Thiocapsa rosea: one gene and its partner. The protein of the gene in region 1 interacts with the protein of each later gene in a pairwise test. Links are inferred from orthologs where the notes say so. Each region holds a gene or a part of one and is shown in the gene's direction. Other genes may lie near its edges.

Region 1 (7,541 bases):
GTCGTCCATTCCGAGCTCGCTCAGCCAGCGGACATAGTCGGTCATCTTGATCGTTCTCCAATTGCGGGGGATGTCGGGCGGGACCGATCGGAGCCGGGCGGAACCGATCGGAGGCGATCGGAGGCGGGCGGAACCGGGGCGGTGCCGTTGTGCCGCAGGTGCGCGACGGTCGGGTCGGGCGACGCATCGAATCGGATAGCGCACTGATGCCCGCAAAGATCTCCGTAAGCGCTCCGACGTAACGCGGCAATATAACCTACTTCGAAAATGGTCGCCTTCGGTCTAAGTCAATCTTGAGTATTGTTTTCCGCGTGTTGCTCGTCATCTCCGCCGGTAGGGTGGACGCGCGAGCGCAAAGTCCACCGAGCCGAAGCCGCTCGGGCTCGAAACGGTGCAGGCTCAGTCGCCGCTGCGTGGTCGGTAGCTGTCCGGGATCAGGATGGTCGGGGTACGCTGGGTCGCGTCCTTGTCCGGATAATCCAGGGTGTAATGCAGCCCGCGGCTCTCGCGCCGGCGCAGCGCCGATTGGATGATCAGGTCCGCCACCTCGAGCAGGTTGCGCAGCTCGATCAGGTCGTTGCTGATTCGGAATTTGCTGTAGTACTCGATGACCTCCTGTTGGAGTAGATCTGCACGGCGTTTGGCGCGGCGCAGGCGCTTGTTGGTGCGCACGATGCCGACATAGTCCCACATGAAACGACGCAGCTCGTCCCAGTTGTGTGTCACCACCACTTCTTCGTCCGGCTCGGTCACTCGGCTCTCGTCCCAGGGCATCACCTCGGGCGGGTGCGGAATCTCGTTCGTCAGGCTTGCGATGTCTTTCGCCGCGAGCTCGGAGTACACCAGGCACTCGAGAAGGGAGTTGCTCGCCATCCGGTTCGCTCCGTGCAGACCCGTGTACGCGGTCTCGCCGCTTGCGTAGAGGCCGGGCAGATCGGTGCGGGCTCGGTCATCCACCATCACGCCGCCGCACGTGTAATGTGCCGCCGGGACCACCGGGATGGGATCCGTGGTGATGTCGATTCCGAGCTCCAGGCAGCGCTGGTAAATGGTCGGGAAATGCTCGATGACGAAGTCGGCCGGCCGGTGCGAGATGTCGAGATAAACGCAAGCGGTACCGAGGCGCTTCATCTCGTGGTCGATGGCGCGGGCCACGATGTCGCGCGGGGCGAGCTCGGCACGTGGATCGAACCGAGGCATGAAGCGCTCGCCGTCGGGCAGCAACAGACGCGCACCTTCTCCGCGCAACGCCTCCGTAATCAGGTAGGATCGCGCCTCCGGGTGATAGAGGCAGGTCGGGTGAAATTGCATGAACTCCATGTTCGCCACCCGACACCCGGCCCGCCACGCCATCGCGATGCCGTCGCCGGTGGAGACGTCCGGGTTGCTGGTGTAGAGATAGACCTTGTTGGCACCCCCGGTCGCCAAGACGACAAAACGTGCAAGGTAGACTTCGACCTGTCCCGTGCCCAAATCCAAGATGTAGGCACCGAGGCAGCGATGGTCTTTCTTGCCGGGGCGATGCTTGGAGGTAATGAGGTCGACGGCGATGTGCTGCTCGAACAGGGTCACGTTCGGCTTGCCGCGCACCTGTGCTTCGAGCGTCGTTGCCACGGCGCGGCCGGTTGCGTCGGCGGCGTGGATGACTCTGCGATGGGTGTGACCGCCTTCGCGGGTGAGGTGATAACCGCCTGTCGATGCGCTCGCCTCGTCGCGTGTAAACTCCACGCCTTGATCGAGCAGCCAGCGGATGTTGTCCGGTCCGCGCTCCACGATGTGCTTGACCACGCGACGGTCACAGAGCCCGGCGCCGGCCTTCAGGGTGTCTTGGACGTGGGATTCGATCGAGTCCGTCGCATCCAGCACGGCCGAGATGCCGCCTTGCGCATAGAGTGTGCTGCCTTCCCTGAGCTCGCGCTTGGAGATCACGGCGACCGAAAGGTCTTCGTGCAGGCGCAGCGCGAGGCTTAATCCGGCGGCGCCGCTGCCGAGGATCAGGACGTCGTAGCGATGAGGCGTGGCTGGCATGTTGGGAACCTTCGTTTGGGGCGCACGGGCGTTGGGGGCGGGCGGGTTGAGGTTCGATCCCTTCGCGATGCTCTCGACCGCGTTCTCTGCGGTTGAGTTGGGCGATCGGGGCGGTTCGCCGTAAACTCACCCATTTCATGGGCGGGATCAAGGTTTGTCGCTTTATTTAGGGGGCCTCGGCCGCACGTGAGGGGGCTCACGAACTTCCGAATCGGGGAATTGTCCATGCCAACGGAATTGCTGGTCAGCAGCGCCAGGGCTTGCGTCCATGTCTGAGCGCACCGCCGATCAGGTGCTCGTTGCGCGCGCCCAGAACGGCGACAAGCGCGCGTTCGACCTCCTGGTGTTGAAGTATCAGCAAAAGGTGGCGAATCTGATCTCCCGCTATATTCGTGATCCGAGCGAGGTGATGGACGTCAGCCAGGATGCCTTTTTGAAGGCTTACCGCGCGCTTCCGGCATTTCGTGGCGAGAGTGCGTTTTACACATGGCTCTATCGCATCGCAGTGAACACGGTGAAGAACCACCTGGTGGCTCAGGGACGCCGTCCTCCGGGGGACGATGTCGAGGCCGAGGTCGCCGAGCAGATGGATATGGGCGTTCGCCTTCGCGATTCGGGCACCCCCGAGCGTCTTGCCCTGACCGACGAGATCGCGCAGACCGTGCAGCGTGCGCTCGACGACCTCCCTGAGGATCTGCGCACGGCGATTGTCTTGCGCGAACTCGAGGGCATGAGCTACGAGGAGATCGCGACCGCGATGGCCTGCCCGATCGGCACCGTGCGCTCGCGAATCTTCCGTGCCCGCGATGCAATCGACAAGCGGTTGAGGCCGCTCCTCGAACCATGACGGCTCTTAGGCGTCAAAACGGCAGCGAGCGGTCTGCGTCATGGGAAGCAGGATCCGTTCGGCGGCTTCATCGACCGACCGCGGCGCTTGAGTTGTTCCCGCGGTGCCGGCCATCCAACACACGAATTCTCAGCCCAGGCATGCAGCAATGAGCGACGAGCTACGACAACGCATTTCCGAGCTTCAGGACGGCGTGCTCGATTCCGCCGGTACCGCGCGCCTCGTCGATGCGATGGTGCACGACCCCGACCTGCGGGGTACGTGGGAGCGCTTTCACGCCATCGGTTCGGCGATTCGCGGCGAGTCCGTCCAAGGATCCTATCGCGGGGTTGCCGATGCGGTTCGCGAGCGGATCGCCCATGAGCCCGTCATCCTTGCTCCACGCCTCCAGGAGCCCGGTCGGCGCAGAGCCAGGCGCCCGATCGCCGGGATTGCGCTGGCTGCAGCGGCCGCCTTTCTTGCGGTATTCGTGGTTCCCAGTCTCTTCGACGGCGTCGGCTCGCTGCCGAATGTTCCCGCTACGGCGCCGACCTTTGCTGCGCAGCCGGCTGCCGTTGCGATCCCCGCGAAGCGTTGGGATCTGGACCATCCCGAGCTGGCCAACAAACTGGATCTCTACCTCGTGACCCATCAAGAGACCGCCCCGACGACCGGGGCCAAGGGCATGCTGCCTTATGCGACCTTCGTTGGCTATGAAGCGGGCCGTTAATCCCTGTTGTCCGGCCCGGCTGGGCCTGTTCCTCGTACTCTCGCTGTTGGCCCAGGCAAGCCTTGCCGATGAGGTGACCCAACGCGCGAGCGACCTTCTTCAGCGCATGTCAGAGGCACTGAGGTCGCTCAATTACGAGGGTACACTGGTTTATTCCCACGACAATCGTCTCGAGGCGCTGCACCTGGTGCATCGCTACGAGAAGGGACAGGTCCAGGAGCGGTTACTCTCCCTGAGCGGTCCGGTCAAGGCCGTGACGCGCGAGCGCGATCGGGTGATGTGTGTGCTGCCCGACGGACATCCGATTTCCGTTAAACGGCCGTCCGGAGCCGGCGGGCTTTTGAACACCGACGGCATCGCCCCGGAGCAGCTCGGCGATCATTATCGCATCGAGATCCAAGGGGTCGCGCGGGTTGCCGGGCGCGACACGGAGGTGGTCGGGATCATCCCACGCGATGACCTGAGGTACGGGTACCGCTTCTATCTCGATCAAGAGACCTTCCTTCCGCTGAAGTCCGATCTGATCGACAGCAATGGCTCTTCGCTGGAGCAGCTGATGTTCACCGCCATTACGATCGATACCGATGCTCCGGCCGTGCCTGCAAGTCTTGATGCGGCCGCCGGGCTGCGCGGCGCCCCGGCAGCCCGGGAGGAGGGCCGCTGGCGTTTCGACGAGCGCCCGCTCGGCTTCCAATTGGTCAGCCACGGCGTAATGGACCACCCGAGCGGTGCGGCGGTGGAGCACTTTCTCTTTACCGACAGACTTTCAGCGTATTCCGTTTATATCGAAGACGATACACGCGACGGCCTGAGCGGATCGACCCACATCGGCGCCGTGCATGCGGCCGGTCGGCAAGTCGACGGCTACCAGATTACCGCTGTCGGCGAGGTCCCGTCCGCGACCGTCGAAGCCGCCGTGCGCGGTGCTCGGCATGTCGAGAGAACGCCGGAGTAGTTCGCCGATGATCGAGGAATCCGGTGTCGTGGTCTCGATCGATGGTTCCTATGCTCGGGTGCGGATCGAGCGGCGCACGGTCTGCGGGGGTTGCGCTGCGAACGGCGCCTGCGGAACATCGCTGATCGAGCGCTTCTTCGGGCGCGGCGCGATTCATGTCGATGCATTGAATCAGGCGCAGGCGTCGGTCGGCGAGCGGGTCATGCTCGGGATCTCCGAGCAGGGTCTGCTTTCGGCCTCTTTTGCGGTTTACTTTGCACCGCTGGCGGGCCTGCTCGGCGGTGCGCTTGCGGGAGACGCACTTGCCGGGATCGCCGAAGGTGGCTTTGCCGATGTGGCGGCGCTTCTCGGTGCGGTGATCGGCTTCGCTCTGGCGCTGCTCTGGCTGCGCGGCTACAGTGCGCGTTCACGGAATCGTCCTGAGCAGCAGGCGGTGGTCTGTCGGGTCGAGCGGGGCGTGCCGGTCGGGATTCCAACGGCGACCTGATTCAGGTCGTTGCAATCCGATCCTTATAGGGCGACCTTCCGGCGAAGCCGCCCGTCAGGACGAGCCTATCAAGCGGCCGACGCGGTTTCGGCAGTCCCCCAACGCGATATCGCAACGTCCGCATTGCTGCGGCCGACGCGGCCGCCCGATTGAACCCGTTCATCTTGGAGCATCCATGCGTCCCATCCCGATCTTCTCCTTCGCCCTCGTGGCATTGGTCTGCGGCGCGTTTCTGCCCGGTCTTGCGGCCAGCCGGATGCTTCCGGACTTCGTGGATCTCGTCGCCGAGAACGGCCCCTCGGTGGTCAATATCAGCACCAAGCAGGCCCCGGTCGCGGCCACGCAGTTGCCTGAGTTCTCCGTTCCGGATCTCCCGGAGGACAGTCCTCTTCAGGATTTCTTTCGGCATTTCTTCGGCGAAGACGGCACCCTTCCGGACGATAGCCTCCAATCGCGCTCGCTCGGGTCTGGTTTCATCATCTCGACCGATGGATCCGTGCTGACCAACGCCCACGTCGTGGAAGGTGCGGAGGAGATCGTCGTACGCACCAGTGATCGGCGCGAGTTCGTGGCCACCGTGGTCGGCACCGATAAGCGCAGCGACATCGCACTCCTGAAGATCGAGGGCGAGGGGCTCCCGGCGGTCAAGATCGGCGTCTCTCAGGACCTCAAGGTCGGCGAGTGGGTGCTGGCGATCGGCTCGCCCTTCGGCTTCGAGTCCTCCGCCACTGCGGGCATCGTGAGCGCAAAAGGCCGCAGTCTCCCGAGCGAAAACTACATCCCCTTCATCCAAACCGACGTGGCGATCAATCCCGGCAACTCGGGCGGGCCGCTGTTCAACCTCGACGGCGAGGTGGTCGGCGTCAACAGTCAGATCTACAGCCGTACGGGCGGCTTCATGGGACTCTCGTTCGCGATCCCGATCGATGTGGTGATGGATGTGGTCGGTCAGTTGCAGACCACGGGCCGCGTCAGCCGCGGCTGGCTGGGCGTGTTGATTCAGGACGTGACCCGGGAGCTTGCCGAATCCTTCGGGATGAAGCAGCCGCGCGGGGCATTGGTCGCACAGGTCTTGCCGGGCAGTCCGGCCGAGGCCGCGAAGGTCCGGCCGGGCGATATCATTGTGACCTTCAACGGACGTGAGATCCCGACCTCGAGCGCCTTGCCGCCGATGGTCGGAATGACACCGGTCGGCGAGCGCGTGCAGATGCAAGTGCTCAGGGTCGGCGAGCTGGTCGATCTCGGCATCGAGATCGGCGAGCTACCGGAAGAGGATCAGATCGCGGCGCGCCCCGGCGAGCCGGAGAAGGTGTCCGCGAATCGGATCGGCCTCTTCGTGGGCGAGATCACGCCGGAGCAGCGCGAGCAGTTGGCCGTCGTCGCCGGCGGTGTGCTGGTCGAAGGGGTCGAGCCCGGACCCGCGGAGCAGGCGGGGTTGATTGCGGGCGACGTGATCCTGATGCTCGACAACCAGCCGGTTCAGGATCTGGTCGGTTTCAATCGGATCCTCGATGCCATCCAGTCGGGTCGGTCCGTTGCAATTCTGGTCCAGCGGGGCGACGGGCGCATGTTTCATGCGGTTCGGGTGCCCTGATTCGGGTGGCCTGAACAGACCGAGCGTACGCGGCGTACTCCGAGGCGTCCGGCGCACTATTGTTTGGATTCGAGCTCGGGCACGGGTTCCGGCTCGGGCTCGATTGCCGGTCCGAGCAAGATCGCGATCGGGCGCGTATGCGGGCTCGCGTCCAACCCGATGATCAGGGCGGCCGTGAGCGGCACCGCCAGGAACATCCCCACCGTGCCGAACAGCCATCCCCAGAACAGCAACGCGATGAAGACGGCCAGCGTCGAGATGCCCAGCCCTTTACCCATGATCCGGGGCTCCAGGACATTGCCGATAACCGTGTTGATGACGAGATAACCGACCGCCACCCAGATCGCGGTCGACACATCCACCTGCACCAGCGCAAGCAGGACCGCCGGGATCATCATCACGATGTTGCCGACGACGGGGATGAAGTTCAGGAAGAAGGCCAGCACCGCCCAAAGCACGGCGAAGTCGATGCCGAGAAACCACAGCCAGAGCCACACGCACACGGCCGTACCGAGACTGGTGAGGCTCTTGATCAGCATATAACGCTTGATCGAGTCCAGCAGGCGCTTCATGCGCGCATCACCCGCCTCCGTCATCCGGAAGGCGACCTTCAGCTTGGCGGGCAGCGTATTCGCCTCAAGCAGGATGAAGGTGACGGCGAGCAGTACCAGGAGTCCGGTGGCGAAGAAACCGCTGGCATTCGACAAAAGATACCGCACAGCGACCGCAACCTTGTTGGGGTCCAGGAGATCCGGGATGGCCTCGCGCGAGCCGCCGACGCCCACACCTTCCATCCAGCCCCCGAGCTGATCGCTCAGCATCAGGAAGCGCTCCTGATAGGTCGGCAGGCTATCTCTGAACCCCTCCAGCGCGCCCGTGGTGACCAGCGCCAGGAGACTCCCGATATCGAGGAGCACAAAG
Region 2 (5,197 bases), 2.1 Mb from region 1 along the record:
TCGGCAAGGTGCGCACCCAGGGCCTGAACCCCATAGCGCTCGGTCGCATGATGTCCGGCCGCGATGAAGGCGACCCCGAGCTCGCGCGCCGCGTGGGTCGTCTGCTCCGAGATCTCTCCGCTCACATAGGCATCGACGCCGAGCGCGGCCGCCTGCTCGATGTATCCTTGGCCGCCGCCTGTACACCAAGCGATCCGCTCGATCCGCTCTCGGCCCGCGGCGATCAGGGTCGCAGGGCGCCCCAAGCGCTCCGAGACCCGAGCAGCGAAGACCTCCGGCGAGCACCCGAAGTTCAAACGCCCCGACCACAAGACCCCTCGGCGATCCGCCACGGGCTCGGCATCGACCCACCCGAGGTGCGCAGCCAAGGCGGCGTTGTTGCCCACCTGCGGATGCGCGTCGAGCGGGAGATGATACGCGATCAGGCTGGTTCCGGCCTTGAATAATCGCCTTGCGCGCCGCCCCTTCATCCCGACGAGACAGGGCGCCTCGTTCTTCCAAAACCACCCGTGGTGGACCAGAATCGCGTCCGCACCCCATGCAATCGCGGCCTCGATCAATGCTTCGCTCGCCGTCACGCCGCTGGCCAAGCGCGTAATCGGACGCTCGCCTTCGAGCTGCAAGCCGTTCGGCGCGTAGTCATCGAAATCACCGGCGGCGAGAAAACGATCGCAGTAAGCGACCAATGCGTAAGGATCGACCATGGTTTAGAATCGCGCTCGGACAAACAGCCGATCCCTCGGCTCCATCGCCGGAGATCCCCGCGGAGACCCCCGCGGCCGCTTAGATTAATCGCATGCTCAAGATAGGTCCAACCACCCTTCTGATCACGGCCCTCGTCGGCGGGGCCTCGGGCTCGGCCGTGACGCTCTTGCTGGCCCCGCCGGGATCGGACCCGGTGGCGCAGCACGACACCGCGGGCACGGCGGCGAATCTGCGCGACGACCTGCCGACCTTTGCTCGGGCGGTGTCGCGCGTCGCGCCGGCCGTCGTGAGCATCTTCGCGACACAGACCGAACTCGGGCCGCCGCGATCGACCTTGCCGACCTATCCGGGACTCCACCACGCACCGCCCGGGGCAGCCGCCTCCCGCACCGGACTGGGCTCGGGGGTGATCCTGTCGCCCGACGGGCTCATCCTGACCAACCGCCATGTCGTGCAGGACGCCGATCGCATCCGCGCGGTGCTTGCCGACGGGCGCTCGCTTGCGCTCACGCTCATCGGGGTCGATGCGGATACCGACCTCGCCGTGCTCAAGGCCGACGCGCAGGGGCTGCCCACGGCGCCGATCGGAGACTCCCGCGCCCTGCGCGTCGGCGACCTGGCGCTGGCGATCGGCAATCCGTTCGGGGTCGGCCAGACCGCCACCATGGGAATCATCGGCGCGACCGGGCGCGGCGAGCTGGGCATCACGAGCATCGAGAGCTTCATCCAAACCGATGCCGCCATCAATCCGGGCAATTCGGGCGGCGCACTCGTGAACGCACAGGGCGAGCTCATCGGCATCAACACCGCCATCTTCACCGAGACCGGAACGGCGCAGGGGGTCGGTTTCGCCATCCCGGCCGAGATCGCGATCGAGGTGGCGCACGCGCTCGTCTCGCAGGGTCAGGTCACGCGCGGATGGATCGGTCTGAGCGGGCGCAGCGTGACCCCGGAGCTGGCCGAGTCGTTCGGGTTGCGCTCGGCGCGCGGAGTGCTGGTCGCCTCCACCCTTCGCGACAGTCCGGCGGCGCAGGCCGGTCTACGCCCTGGCGACGTGGTGACCCGAATCGACGACCGGGACGTCGCCACGGTGCAGGATCTGCTCGACGCGGTCGCCGGCGCCGGCCCGCATACCGCCTTGAGCCTGGAGGTCTGGCGCGGCAGCGAGCGCATCCTCACACGCGCCACCACCGACACCCGTCCTCCGCAGGCGGAGTAATCGGGCGGCGACGACACCTGCCTTGCGAGCAGGCTCCGCTCAGGCAAACCTCAGCCCTCGGCGTTCGATCCCGTCGCGACCAGGTCGTCCAACAACGGCAGCACACGCGCATCCAATAACCACGACAAACCGTCAAGCTCGGAATAACGGCCCGACACCTCGCGCACATAGCCGAGGGTTCGCGGTATGTCGGCGAGATAGTGCGGTTTGCCGTCGCGTCGATGCAACCGCGCGAAGATCCCGCAGGCCTTCAGGTGCCGCTGCACGCCCATGAGATCGAGCCAGCGCAGAAAGCGCCCGAGATCGTCCTCGTGAAATACACCGCGTTCACGGGCGAGATGGAAATAGCCCGAGGCCCAATCGGTGACGCGCTCGACCGGCCATGCGATGTAGCAGTCGCGCAGCAGCGAGACCAGATCGTAGGTGACAGGCCCCAGCACAGCGTCTTGAAAATCCAGGATACCGGGGTTGCCCGCATCGGTCAGCATCAGATTGCGCGAGTGATAGTCGCGATGAACGCAGACCCGCGGCTGCTCCAGGGCGCTCGCCACGAGCCGATCCTCCACCCGCGCGAGCGCGGCGGATTCTTCCGGCGAGAGCACGAGGCCCGGCAACGACGTCAGAAACCACTCGCGAAACAGACCCAGCTCCCGGCGCAAAAAGGCATCGTCGTAGCTCGGCAGGCCATCCGTCGGGCCGCGCGCCTGGATGATCGCCAAAGCGCCCAGCGCGTCGCCGTAGAGGCGCTCGGCCGTGTCCTCGGTCAGCTCGCCCAGATACACCCGCTCACCGAAATCGGTGAGCATGAGAAAACCATGGGCGCGATCCTCCGCATGGATCTCGGGCGTGTTGAGCCCGACCGCGCGAAACCGTCGCGACAGATCGGCGAAGCGTCCGCAGTCCTCGAGTTCCGGGGGCGCATCCATCAGCACCCGCGTGGTGCCGCCATGAAAGAGCCGCCAATAGCGACGAAAACTCGCGTCCGACGAGGCAGGCGCGAGCGCGAAGTTATCCGACCCCAAGATCCCCGCCGCCCAGCGGCGCATAGACTCATATCGATCAGACACGGACACCCCGATCAGACGCGTCGGCGACGCGGACCGACCGGCCCGCGACAGGTTCAAGATTGCTGAGCTTCTACAGATGTGCCATGGTTGCAGGTTCATGCGAACCCGTCCACCGATCCGAGACCCCGACCTTGGACCGCCGCCGGCTTGAGTCGACCTGACATCCAACGTGCGCCTCGTTTCACTGGCCATCATCCTCTGTGCCGTCGCCGCGACCGCGGGAGCCGACGACCGCCCGACGGTCGAGACGACCGGCGCATCGCAGACCGCCGCACGCCCGAGCCCGGCCCCCGACCCGACCGGCGATCCGGTCGCTCACCCCGATGGCCCGCGCGATGGTCCGACCGATATCGGGATCGCAGACCCGCGTACGCCGACGGCGAGCGCCGCGACCATCGCCGCCCCCGTTACCCTGCCGCCGCTGCAACCTCTGATTCCGGATCCACAGGGCGGCGTGCTGCAGGAGCTCGATCGCCACGATCCGCGGGGCGACTCGGATGACGCCCTGCCCCTGCTCGTGTCTCCCCTAGACCCGAAAACAGATGCTCCGGCCGTCGAATTCGCACCGCGCGCACTCGAGTTGCCGGATGCCTGGGATCCGCGACTGCACGCCGATCTCCCCTGGGAGTTTTGTGGACCACGCTCCGGCGCGGCCGGGTTCACCGGCCCCGCGGCCCCGACGGGCACGGAAGGCATTCCGGTCGAGATCATCGCCGATCGCGTCGACTACGACCGCAATACCGAGGTGATTCAGTTAAGAGGCGGCGTCGATGTCGTTCAGGCCGATCAACGTCTGGTCGCCGATCTGTCGACCTACGACCGGCGCAGCGGTCGGCTCGACGCGAGCGGAGATGTCTTCCTCGAAACGCCTGGACTGCGCATCCAAGGGGACAAAGCGGATTACAATGTCCTGACCCGCCAGGGTACGATCGGCACGGCGCGCTATCGGCTCTCGGGCAGCGCGAATCTGCTCGGCACCGCCGAGGAGGCCGAGATCCTCTCCGAGCAGCAAAGCCGGTATCGCAACATCACCTACACCACCTGCCCGCCCGGCAATGCGGATTGGTCGATCAAGGCGCGCGATCTCAAGCTCGATCAGGAAAGCGGCATGGGCTACGCCCATCACGCCCGCATCCGTATCGGCAAGATCCCGGTGCTCTACACACCCTACATCTTCTTCCCGATCGACGATCGGCGCCGCAGCGGCTTTCTGATTCCGAGCTTCGGCTCGTCCAACACCACCGGCACCGACGTCAGCATCCCCTACTACTGGAACATCGCCCCGAACATCGACGCGACCATCACCCCGCGCATCATGAGCACACGCGGCCTGATGATGGGCACCGAGCTGCGCTACCTCGATCGCTTCCAGCAGGTGGAGATCAACGCGGAGGTCCTGCCCGAGGACCGTCGTGCCACCGAACTCGGCACACGCGGGGCGTTGCGGATCGAGCAAACGGGGCGGCTCGGCCCGCGCTGGGCGAGCGCAATCGATTTTGCATCGGTCTCGGATGACCAATATCTGCAGGACTTCGGCAATCGCCTGGACGCCACGAGCCTGCGCAACCTCGTTCAGCGCGGCGACATCTACTATGCCGGCGAGGGCTGGCGTGCACTCACGCGCGTGCAGCAGTTTCAGACCATCGACGCCGCGATCCCGCCCGCGAATCGCCCTTACGGACAGATGCCGCACGTCGAGCTGGACTATTTTCCGCAACGCTGGAACGACCTGATCGAGTACAGCCTCACCGGGCAGTACGACTTCTTCGACCACGGCAGCCGCGTCCACGGCAATCGCCTGGTCGCGGTTCCGACCCTGCGCATCCCGCTGCGGCGCAGCTTCGGGCAGATCCTGCCGCGCGCGCGTCTTTACTACGCCGGCTACGATCTGACCGACCAAACCCCGGGGCTGCCGGCGCGCCAATCCTACGCGATCCCGAGCTTCGACCTGGACGGCACCCTCGTCTTCGAGCGCGATACCGCCTGGTTCGGCACACCGACACTCCAGACCCTGGAGCCGCGGATCTACTATGTGCTGACCTCCTTCGAGAACCAGTCCAACGCACCCTTGTTCGACACCACTCCGCTGGACTTCTCCTTCGCCAGCCTGTTTCGCCCGAACCGCTTCACGGGTTACGACCGCATCGGCGACGAGAACCGGCTGACCCTCGGCCTGACCTCGCGCACCATCGCCAATCAGACCGGA

What was found. The genes of interacting proteins can lie anywhere in the genome.
Region 2: the proteins of BDD21_RS00275 (region 1) and BDD21_RS09655 interact in binary tests that used the Escherichia coli proteins (3 or more experiments, as listed by UniProt). The link is inferred for Thiocapsa rosea from one-to-one orthologs.

Annotation. Positions count from the first base shown.
Region 1 is NZ_RBXL01000001.1:47,442-54,982, reverse strand. The notes cover bases 1,938-4,803. They hold BDD21_RS00275 (sigma-E factor negative regulatory protein), read left to right. Parts: upstream 1,938-3,023; coding sequence 3,024-3,584; downstream 3,585-4,803. Other genes in these bases: BDD21_RS00265 (SoxR reducing system RseC family protein), read left to right, coding at 4,547-4,803; BDD21_RS00270 (MucB/RseB C-terminal domain-containing protein), read left to right, coding at 3,568-4,539; rpoE (RNA polymerase sigma factor RpoE), read left to right, coding at 2,297-2,875; nadB (L-aspartate oxidase), read right to left, coding at 1,938-2,028. In the rest of the region: ppsA (phosphoenolpyruvate synthase), read right to left, coding at 1-45; more of nadB, read right to left, coding at 400-1,937; more of BDD21_RS00265, read left to right, coding at 4,804-5,026; BDD21_RS00260 (DegQ family serine endoprotease), read left to right, coding at 5,202-6,620; BDD21_RS00255 (AI-2E family transporter), read right to left, coding at 6,677-7,541. UniProt on the Escherichia coli protein: An anti-sigma factor for extracytoplasmic function (ECF) sigma factor sigma-E (RpoE). ECF sigma factors are held in an inactive form by an anti-sigma factor until released by regulated intramembrane proteolysis (RIP).
Region 2 is NZ_RBXL01000001.1:2,172,572-2,177,768, reverse strand. Bases 1-2,860 are described here. They hold BDD21_RS09655 (trypsin-like peptidase domain-containing protein), read left to right. Parts: upstream 1-796; coding sequence 797-1,924; downstream 1,925-2,860. Other genes in these bases: BDD21_RS09650 (aminoglycoside phosphotransferase family protein), read right to left, coding at 1,975-2,860; BDD21_RS09660 (Nif3-like dinuclear metal center hexameric protein), read right to left, coding at 1-704. Also shown: more of BDD21_RS09650, read right to left, coding at 2,861-2,970; BDD21_RS09645 (LPS assembly protein LptD), read left to right, coding at 3,161-5,197. UniProt on the Escherichia coli protein: A site-1 protease (S1P) that cleaves the peptide bond between 'Val-148' and 'Ser-149' in RseA. Part of a regulated intramembrane proteolysis (RIP) cascade.